Regions from separate parts of the Oceanobacillus luteolus genome, predicted to be linked through region 2. Evidence: riboswitches for the same ligand, from Rfam matches in the RefSeq annotation. Region 2 holds a riboswitch; the other holds the start of a gene.
What was found. A riboswitch is a leader RNA that binds a small molecule or an ion and turns the genes downstream of it on or off. The one in region 2 is predicted to bind S-adenosylmethionine.
Positions count from the first base shown of each region.

Region 1 (4,820 bases), on a different contig from region 2:
TCCAAACCTTCTTCTTCAAAGAAACCTTGCTCCAAAGCTACGTATTGTGGGGCGTAAAATAAAGAGCGGGTAACCTCAGCAAGATTAATTTTAACGCTCTGCTCCTGACAGGCAGAGAGAAGAAATAAAAATCCGAGGATAAGCAACCCCTTGGTTATTTTTTTCATCATGTCCGACCCTTTCGCATTGTATTAGATAGTCAACTACAGTTTATGCCCAGACGTGATTTTTGTGCAGTATTGGTAGGGTGGGGGAATAAAAAAATCCCGGAACAAATAATGTTCCGGGATTTCAGCAATAATAGCTGTATATTCTTCTCTATAATTATCCTTTTGGGATGAGGATACAATGATTAGTTTTTGTACGCTGGGCCTGCTGCCTTAATTGCTTCGCTTACATTCTCGAATTTCTCGAAATTTTGATGGAACTTCATAGCGAGTTCTTTTGCGGATTGTTCATAAGCAGCTTTATCTTCCCATGTATTTTTCGGAATAAGCACTTCGTCAGGTACACCTGCCACATGGACAGGAATTTGCAAGCCGAAGATCTCATCAGCCGTTGTTTCAATATTATTCAATTCACCTTCCAGTGCAGCGTGGATCATGGCACGAGTGTAGGATAATTTCATTCGGCTACCAACGCCATAAGACCCACCTGTCCAACCAGTATTCACGAGGAATACGTTTGAGTCATATTGATCGATTTTTTGTCCAAGCATGTCAGCATATTTAGCTGGTGCAAGCGGTAAGAAAGGAGATCCAAAGCAAGCAGAAAATGTTGCTTCCGGCTCTGTTACCCCGCGCTCTGTACCCGCGAGTTTACTTGTGTAACCACTTAAGAAGTGGTACATCGCCTGTTCTTTAGTCAGTTTACTGATAGGAGGCAGGGTGCCTGATGCATCAGCTGTCAAGAAAATAATTGTATTTGGATGACCCGCCACGCTTGGTGTAACAATGTTATCTATATTATCAACAGGATAAGCGGCACGAGTATTTTCTGTTAAACTCGTATCGTCATAATCCGGTTCACTTGTTTCTTTATCAATGACTACGTTCTCTAATACGGAGCCAAATCGGATGGCATTGAAAATCTGTGGCTCTTTTTCTTCTGATAGATTAACACATTTTGCATAGCAGCCACCTTCGATATTAAAAACGCCATTCGGGCTCCAGCCATGTTCATCATCACCAATCAAGCGACGATAAGGGTCTGCAGAGAGCGTTGTTTTACCAGTTCCAGACAATCCGAAGAACAAAGCAACGTCACCTTCTTGACCGACGTTCGCAGAGCAGTGCATCGATAAAACATCTTGCTGTGGTAATACATAGTTCATGACAGAGAAAATAGACTTCTTAATTTCTCCGGCGTACTCTGTACCACCAATGAGTACAATCCGCTTTTTAAAAGAAATGATAATAAATGTTTCTGAATTTGTTCCATCGATTTCTGGATCTGCTTTGAAGTTTGGAGCAGAAATGACAGAAAACTCAGCTTCGTGGTTTTTCAATTCTTCTTCTGTTGGTGTGATGAATAATTGACGTGCAAATAAGTTGTGCCATGCAAATTCATTAAACACTTGAATTGGTAAGCGATACTTTTTATCTGCACCTGCATAACCTTTAAATTGATATACTTCTTCCTTATCCATTAGGTAATCAATAACCTTGTGATACAATTTATCGAAGGAAGCTTCATCAATCGGTTGGTTAACGCTGCCCCAATCTACTGTGCTCTCCGTAATTTCGTCTTTAACGATAAATTTATCTTTTGGTGAGCGTCCTGTATATTTACCAGTAGTTGCTGTAACTGCACCGGTAGATGTTAATACGCCTTCTTTCCTGTCTAAAATCCGTTCGACTAGACGTGCTACCGATAGGTTTTGTTTTAAATTCCCATGTTTCAACAGTTGAGTTGTCAAGGATTTATCCACCATTTTCATTTTCATTCTCCTGCCTTTAGAAGGTTTTGTTAAGAAACATCCCAAGCTTCCTTTTCGATGATCTTAATTATGCTATTAGTATAACACATTAAATTAAATAGTCCACACTAATATGAAATATTTTTATATCATACATACGCATTTACTGAGAAAGCGTTACCTAAAATATCAGGAAACGATTACAAATATAAATAAATAACCTCCTTTTCATTTAATTGGTGTTTTAATTGTAACAAATGGGTAGCGTGATTGGAAATGCTTATCGAATTATATTTGCCAGTTTTTTTCACGTATGCTATACTAACCCACGATACAAAATCATTTTTTTGCATATGCTATTTTTATATGTAATTTAGAGTGGATCCTCTCTTATTCAGAGTCGGCGGAGGGACAGACCCGATGAAGCCCAGCAACCTCACATCTCGTGAAAGGTGCTAACCTGATGCAAGGTAAAACCTTGATCAATAAGAGTGAAAGGCTGTCTTACCTTTCCTCATGTATGTGGAAAGGTTTTTATTTTATTTGCATAGGTAATTTAATTTTACTATATGTGGATAATTAGACAGGTATAGCCTCGTCCGGCTCCAGCGCCCAGGGACTGCCCAGACTTCCCGTCCCTCCGTACGATAAGTCAACATCGACTCTCTTCGTTCGTCGTGTTTCCTTTATCTCTGAAAGGGAAGGGAAGTTCGACTAAGAACGCCCCATCCTGGGGCAACGTCAAACCACCCCACGTCCTGTGGGGCGCAGTCTGAACGTCCCTAAACGGGCGCTTACGCCTTGGCCTTTGAATAACAGGTTCCGTTACATTTTATACAAAGGAGAGAACAAGCCCTATGGCTGGAAATCGTCGTTTATTTACCTCAGAGTCTGTAACTGAAGGACATCCTGATAAAATGTCCGACCAAATTTCGGATGCAATTCTAGATGAAATTTTAAAAAATGATCCTGAAGCTCGTGTAGCCTGTGAAACAGTAGTAACAACTGGAATGGTGTTTGTTGCGGGGGAAATCTCTACAAAGACATATGTGGATATACCTCAAATCGTACGCCAAACAATAAAAGAAATTGGATATACAAGGGCTAAATATGGATTTGACTCGGAGACTTGTGCTGTCATTACAGCTATCGATGAACAGTCCCCGGATATCGCCGGCGGTGTAAATAAAGCACTTGAAGCACGGCAAGGGAAGATGGAAGAGGAAGTAGAAGCTATTGGAGCAGGTGACCAAGGGTTGATGTTTGGGTATGCTTCAAATGAAACAGAAGAATATATGCCGCTTCCCATCAACTTATCACACAAACTAGCAAAACGTTTAGCTGATGTAAGAAAAAATAGAGTGTTAGACTATTTAAGACCTGATGGAAAAACACAAGTCACCATTGAATACGATGAGAATAACCAACCGATTCGTGTGGATACGATTGTAGTATCTACGCAGCATCATGATGAAGTTTCAAACGAACAAATTGAATCAGATATTCTTGAACATGTTATTAAACCGGTGGTACCTAATGAGTTGCTGGATGAAGCAACGAAATATTTCATTAATCCATCTGGTCGTTTCGTGCTCGGTGGTCCTCAGGGTGATGTAGGTTTAACGGGGAGAAAAATTATTGTCGACACTTATGGTGGATATGCTCGTCATGGCGGGGGCGCTTTCAGTGGAAAAGACCCGACAAAAGTGGACCGTTCAGGAGCGTACGCGGCTCGTTATGTTGCGAAGAATATTGTGGCGGCAGGCCTTGCGGATAAATGTGAAGTCCAGCTTGCTTATGCAATCGGTGTAGCTGAACCTGTATCTATAAGTATTGATACGTTTGGCACAAGTCAATTTAGCGAAGCATTACTCGTGAAAGCAGTTAGAAAACTATTCGATCTTCGTCCCGCAGGTCTTATTCAAATGCTTGATTTAAGAAGGCCGATCTATAAGAATACCGCTGTTTATGGACATTTTGGCAGAACGGATATTAACTTCCCTTGGGAAAGTTTAGATAAGGTAGAGGACTTACAAAAAATAGTTAATGAAGAATAAAATAGTAGGAGCTGTCAGGGATTAGCCGGACAGCTCTTTTTCTTATATTCTGCCTAAACTTGTATGTTCTTTATAATATTTACCTTTTTCCACATATGACTTTCGGACCCGCTCCATCTCCTGATAATCTGCTTCCGTGAGTTCTCTTGCGAATTTTGCTGGATTCCCCATATATAAGGTGTTCGGAGGGATTTTTTTACCAGGTGGTACGAGACTACCCGCTGCAACAAAAGCATTCTCACCAACTTCTGCTCCGTCCAGTACAATTGCTCCCATACCAATTAACGCATTTTTTCTAATGATTGATGAATGCAAAGTAACCTGATGCCCGATTGTAACATCATCTTCAATGATAAGGGGGGTATTTGGACTTTGGTGTAATACAGTGAGATCTTGTATACTTACTCGTTTCCCGATACGAGTAGGAGACAAATCTCCGCGGATGACTACGTGGAACCATATGCTTGATTCTTCATCAATCGTTACATCCCCTATAATCACTGCATTTTTAGCTACAAAAACGGATTCATGAATAGTTGGATAGACCCCTTGATAATGATCAATCATTCTTTAACGCTCCCTTGTATTATTTTCATAAGTATGTAGATAATATAAGGATAGTATATCAAAATGGATTAGAATAACGAAACTATGTGGAGGCTATGACAAATGCATGTACCAAATTCGGCATTTGGATTACTGGACAATGTTTTTAACAAGTTATTCCCCCTAATAGATGAAGAACTGGATTATTGGAAGAAAAGGGCGCAGGCGATTCCAGACGAGGAGCTGAGAAAACAAGCACTAGCAAGTATTCATTCCAAAACGTTCCACTGCCAGGGTGG
Region 1 covers NZ_JBHUDE010000119.1:3,610-8,429, forward strand. Annotated here, with positions in the region: gene ACFSBH_RS13325 (ABC transporter substrate-binding protein) at 1-167, opposite strand, end outside; gene pckA (phosphoenolpyruvate carboxykinase (ATP)) at 353-1,939, opposite strand; SAM riboswitch class I at 2,306-2,410, shown strand; gene metK (methionine adenosyltransferase) at 2,776-3,975, shown strand; gene ACFSBH_RS13340 (gamma carbonic anhydrase) at 4,018-4,542, opposite strand; gene ACFSBH_RS13345 (tetraprenyl-beta-curcumene synthase family protein) at 4,645-4,820, shown strand, end outside.
Region 1: linked by a shared signal. The riboswitch ahead of metK (methionine adenosyltransferase) and the one ahead of ACFSBH_RS00255 (5-methyltetrahydropteroyltriglutamate--homocysteine S-methyltransferase) in region 2 are both predicted to bind S-adenosylmethionine.

Region 2 (4,820 bases):
TATTCTTTTATCTAATTTTTTCACGACAAGATTTCCTACAGACTGTACAATTTGTACAATGACAATAATAATTAATATGGTAATCATCATGATTTCAGTTTCATACCGGTTATAGCCGTAACGGATGGCAAAATCTCCAATACCTCCGCCTCCAACAATTCCTACAATGGTTGAATAGGAAATGAAGCTGACTGTGACAATCGTAATGTTATTTGCAATCCCTGCCCTTGCCTCCGAATAGAGCACCTTCCATACTAATTGAAATCGATTGGCTCCCATTGACTCAGCCGCTTCAATTACTCCTCGATTCACCTCAAGGAAAGTGGATTCAATTAATCTAGCAAAATACGGAATACAGCTGATTGTCATTGGTACAATAGCAGCCGTCGTACCAATGGCCGTCCCGACAAATAATCGAGTAAAAGGGATAATCGCAATGGTCAAAAGTAAAAATGGCACAGAGCGAAAAATATTAACAAACGCATTTAGAATTAAATTAAATGCTGGCAATTTTAATAATGATCCCTCACGCGTCAAATACAATAAAGTACCAACAAGCGTACCAAGTATGACACCTAAAATAACCGAAACGGTCACCATATAAAATGTTTGCCATAATGCCAATTTCATTTCTGGCAATACGGGTATAATCTTATCCCACATAGACATCACCTTTCTGGATGGATTCTTTGGATTCATTGAAAAGGATTTTTGAAATAACTGATTTCGGTTTAATATCTTTGTTTTCTTCTAAATTGAAAGTCTCAACGACTTTTCCCTGCTCCATAACCGCAACTTTGTTACATATTTTATTAACAACATTCATCTCATGAGTGACAATGACAATCGTAATTCCCAATGCTTCGTTTATTGTTTTTAAATAATCTAGTATTGTTTCCTTTGTCTGAGGGTCTACTGCTGATGTGGCTCATCGCATAACAGAACTTTAGGTTGCGTGGTGATTGCTCTTGCAATGGCAACCCGTTGTTTTTGTCCCCCGCTAAGAGTTGCTGGATAAGCATTTACTTTGTCAAGTAAATCCACTGTCTTCAAGCATTCCAATGCTCTCTCTTTCCTTTCCGTTCTACTTGCACCTGCTAACTCTAAAGGAAAAGAAACGTTATCAAGTACCGTTCGATTCGTTAATAAATTAAAATGTTGAAAAATCATTCCAATTGTTTTTCGTTTTTGCAATAGTTTCTTGCGGGACATGGAAAGCATATTTTCACCATCGACAATGATTTCACCTGAATCAGGTTGTTCCAACAAGTTAATCATGCGTAGTAAAGTTGATTTTCCCGCACCACTAAAACCAATCACGCCATAAATATCGCCTTCATTAATATCTAAACTAACTGACGATACAGCATTGAACTCTCCATCAGGCGTCTGAAATTTCTTATCTACGTTCCTTATGTTGATTATTTATCAGATACCTCCAAATATTTTTATTCCCAATAGCCAAAAATAAAAGTAGTCTAATAAACAACAAAAGAGACTCCTTTTCCAAGTTTCACTTTGAGATGAAAACTTGAAATAGTGTGTCTCTGGTCGTCCAGTCACACATTAATTCTATCATTCATCAAAACTTCTACTTCAAGCGCAATTAAAAGTATGACGTTGGCTCTTGATTACTCGCCAATATAACACTAAACTCTTCTTTTCTATCCTGTCTGTACAGGATCATTTCTTATCGAAAGACAGAAAAGCTTTTTTAAATACGATTGACCACGCTTTGATGAATCATAAAATCTCCCCCTTTCAAAGAAAGCTTTCCCCATTAATATGGTTAACGGGCTGCCTTTAGTTGTCTAATCAGCATGCAACAAATATGAAATTGGTACATAAAAGTAATGCATTAAAACAGTTGCTATTTTATTCTTGAGTAACACGTTAAAAAACCTCTTCTTAAAAATAAGAAGAGGTTTAGAACTTTTAGCGTCCAATTCTCTTCTTATCTCGCAAGCATCAATTGCTTGCAGGAATTAGCACAGTACCTAACAGGCCTGTTGCCGGGCTTCAAAGGGCCATTCCCTCCACCTCTCCGGATAAGAATATTATTTATTTAATAAGCATTCATAAACACTTTACAAATATTTTACTTAAATGTCAAGTTTTTCCAAAAACGATAACGTTTCAAATTAATTTGACAATATAAATCTCCAAAAACAGTAAAACCAATCCAAGATTTTAACGATTATCCATTAGTTGAAAATTAATCTACTTATTTATTACTTGGTTTTGTCACCTCTTTAGTAATATTTACCTCCCAAGAAATAATTGTTGTACTATCCCGAACATTATTTTTTTTAATTGTTTGTAATAATGTATTTATACCATCCTCAATTTGATGATTTGTCATTACATTATAAATCTCTTCAGGGTTAGAGAAGGGTTCATTAGGACATTCAACGAAACCATCAGTTGTTAATAATACACGATTTATTCCTTTTCTCAGTTCCCTTATTCCTCTGCTATAGCAAGGTACCATTTGATCAAATGTGTTTGCTTGCCCAATCCATTCATAAAATTGTCTTTGATTAACTTGATATTGACCAAGATTTGCAAGCTCTGGATGAAATAGGTATAAAATGCAATCGCCTACTGAGAACCACCATAGATATTTATCTTTTCTCAATACAATTAAACAAGCTGTTTCGCCAATAACTTTTCGACATTTAGAGAGAAACTGTTCTTCTTGGAATAAATTTAGGATTACTCCTTCCTATTTTTATAAAACTTTATTATCCGTAAGAGCTAATAGTTCTTGTATTTTTGTTTTATACATCGAGAATTGCTGTATGACTATCTCAGCACTTTCTACAGTACTATGGGCATCTTTGTCTATGTATTTACGCTATGCTACTAATAATTCTTCTAACTTCTAAAATAATCACGAAAAAAATCATTAAAAACGTGCTTGACTTTTTATAAGTTCCATTGTAGTGTGTTTATTAACAATTAACTAAATAAACTTTTTTCTTATCCAGAGAGGTGGAGGGACTGGCCCTTTGAAGCCTCGGCAACGGACTTTTTTTAGCACCGTGCCAATTCCAGAAGCGTAATGCTTGAAGATAAGAAGAGCAAATGACATGACAGTGGTCTAACCCTCTTCTTATTAAGAAGGGGGTTTTATTATTGCGTACATAACAGACTTAAATCCATAAACAAGATGTCGTATCGATAAAGGAACAGCAAATAAAAACATATGGAAAGTGGGAGATGACATGTCTATTACATTAACAAAAGCACCGTTTCGAGGAGATCAGGTTGGAAATTTATTACGTCCTAATAGCATTCATGTTGCGAGAAAAGAATTCCAAGAAGGGAAAATTACGGCGGAACAATTACGGGAAGTTGAAACGACAGAGATTAAGCGAATTGTTGATAAACAAATTGAAGTTGGATTAGAAGCAGTAACGGATGGTGAGTTTAGACGTAGGTTCTGGCATACGGATTTCCTTGAGCATTTGAATGGAATTGATGGGTATGTGCCAGAAGTGGGTTACATTTTCCATGGTAACGAGGAAACCGAAAAGTATAACGTCCGCAATACGGGGAAAGTTTCCTTCAGTCCTGACCACCCATTCATCAAAGATTTTATAGAATTCAAGGAAATAGTTGCTGACCGTGCGGTTGCCAAACAAACAATCCCTAGCCCGAATCAACTGTTCAACGAAGGGATCATCAATGAGGAAATCTATCCTGACATTGAAGACTATGCAAAGGATGTCATCCAAGCCTATCGCGATGCATTGAAAGCCTTCTATGATGCTGGGGCTCGTTATATCCAATTTGATGACGTATATTTTGCCGGACTTACTTCACCAGATATCCCGTTTAATGACGGAAAATATTCAAGAGAATATCTCATTGATCTTGCACTCCGCGTTGTGAATGGTGTGTTGGAAGGAAAACCGGAAGATTTAATCGTAACGACACATTTATGTCGTGGAAACTACCGCTCAAACTGGGCATTTGAAGGGAGCTATGAACTTGTTGCACCAACCCTTTTCGCCAAGGAGAAAGTCGATGGATTTTTCCTGGAATTTGATGATGAGCGTTCTGGCGGCTTCGAACCTTTAAAGTATATTCCAAAAGGGGGACCTCGGGTGGTGCTTGGTGTCTTTACTTCAAAGCATGGAGAACTTGAAGATAAAGAAACCATCAAAGCACGAATCCAGGAAGCAACAAAATATGTACCATTGGACCAAATCTGCCTGAGCACCCAATGCGGCTTTGCTTCCACTCATCATGGAAATAAATTGACGGAAGAAGAACAATGGAGAAAGCTGAAGTCCATTGTGGATCTGTCGAAAGAAATTTGGGGATAACGTTTTCCCTCTCCTAAAATAAAATATTTAATTCTTATCCAGAGAGACGGAGGGATTGGCCCAGTGAAGTCTCAGCAACCGGTCTGAATTAGGCCAAGGTGCTAATTCCAATAGGTATCTACCTAGAAGATAAGAAGAAGCTTCGTTTATATGGACCTTCTTCTTATAGAAGGTCTTTTTTGCTCCATTCACAGAAAGGAGTTTGATAACATGACGGAGAACCGTATCGAGACACTACTGGTTCAGTTAGGAAACCGTTCTGACAAAACTACAGGTACAATCAATCCGCCCATTTATTTATCGACAGCCTATCGCCATAATGGTCTTGGTCAATCTACAGGATATGATTACACTCGGACAAAGAATCCGACACGAACGATTTTAGAAGATGGCATTGCAAAATTAGAGGCTGGTGATCAAGGGTATGCCTGTAGTTCAGGGATGGCTGCCATCCAATTGGTCCTCTCCCTTTTTCGAACAGGCGAT
Region 2 covers NZ_JBHUDE010000002.1:20,878-25,697, forward strand. Annotated here, with positions in the region: gene ACFSBH_RS00235 (methionine ABC transporter permease) at 1-663, opposite strand, end outside; gene ACFSBH_RS00240 (hypothetical protein) at 653-859, opposite strand; gene ACFSBH_RS00245 (ATP-binding cassette domain-containing protein) at 913-1,320, opposite strand; SAM riboswitch class I at 1,952-2,055, opposite strand; gene ACFSBH_RS00250 (hypothetical protein) at 2,225-2,638, opposite strand; SAM riboswitch class I at 2,980-3,081, shown strand; gene ACFSBH_RS00255 (5-methyltetrahydropteroyltriglutamate--homocysteine S-methyltransferase) at 3,228-4,334, shown strand; SAM riboswitch class I at 4,366-4,470, shown strand; gene ACFSBH_RS00260 (methionine biosynthesis PLP-dependent protein) at 4,545-4,820, shown strand, end outside.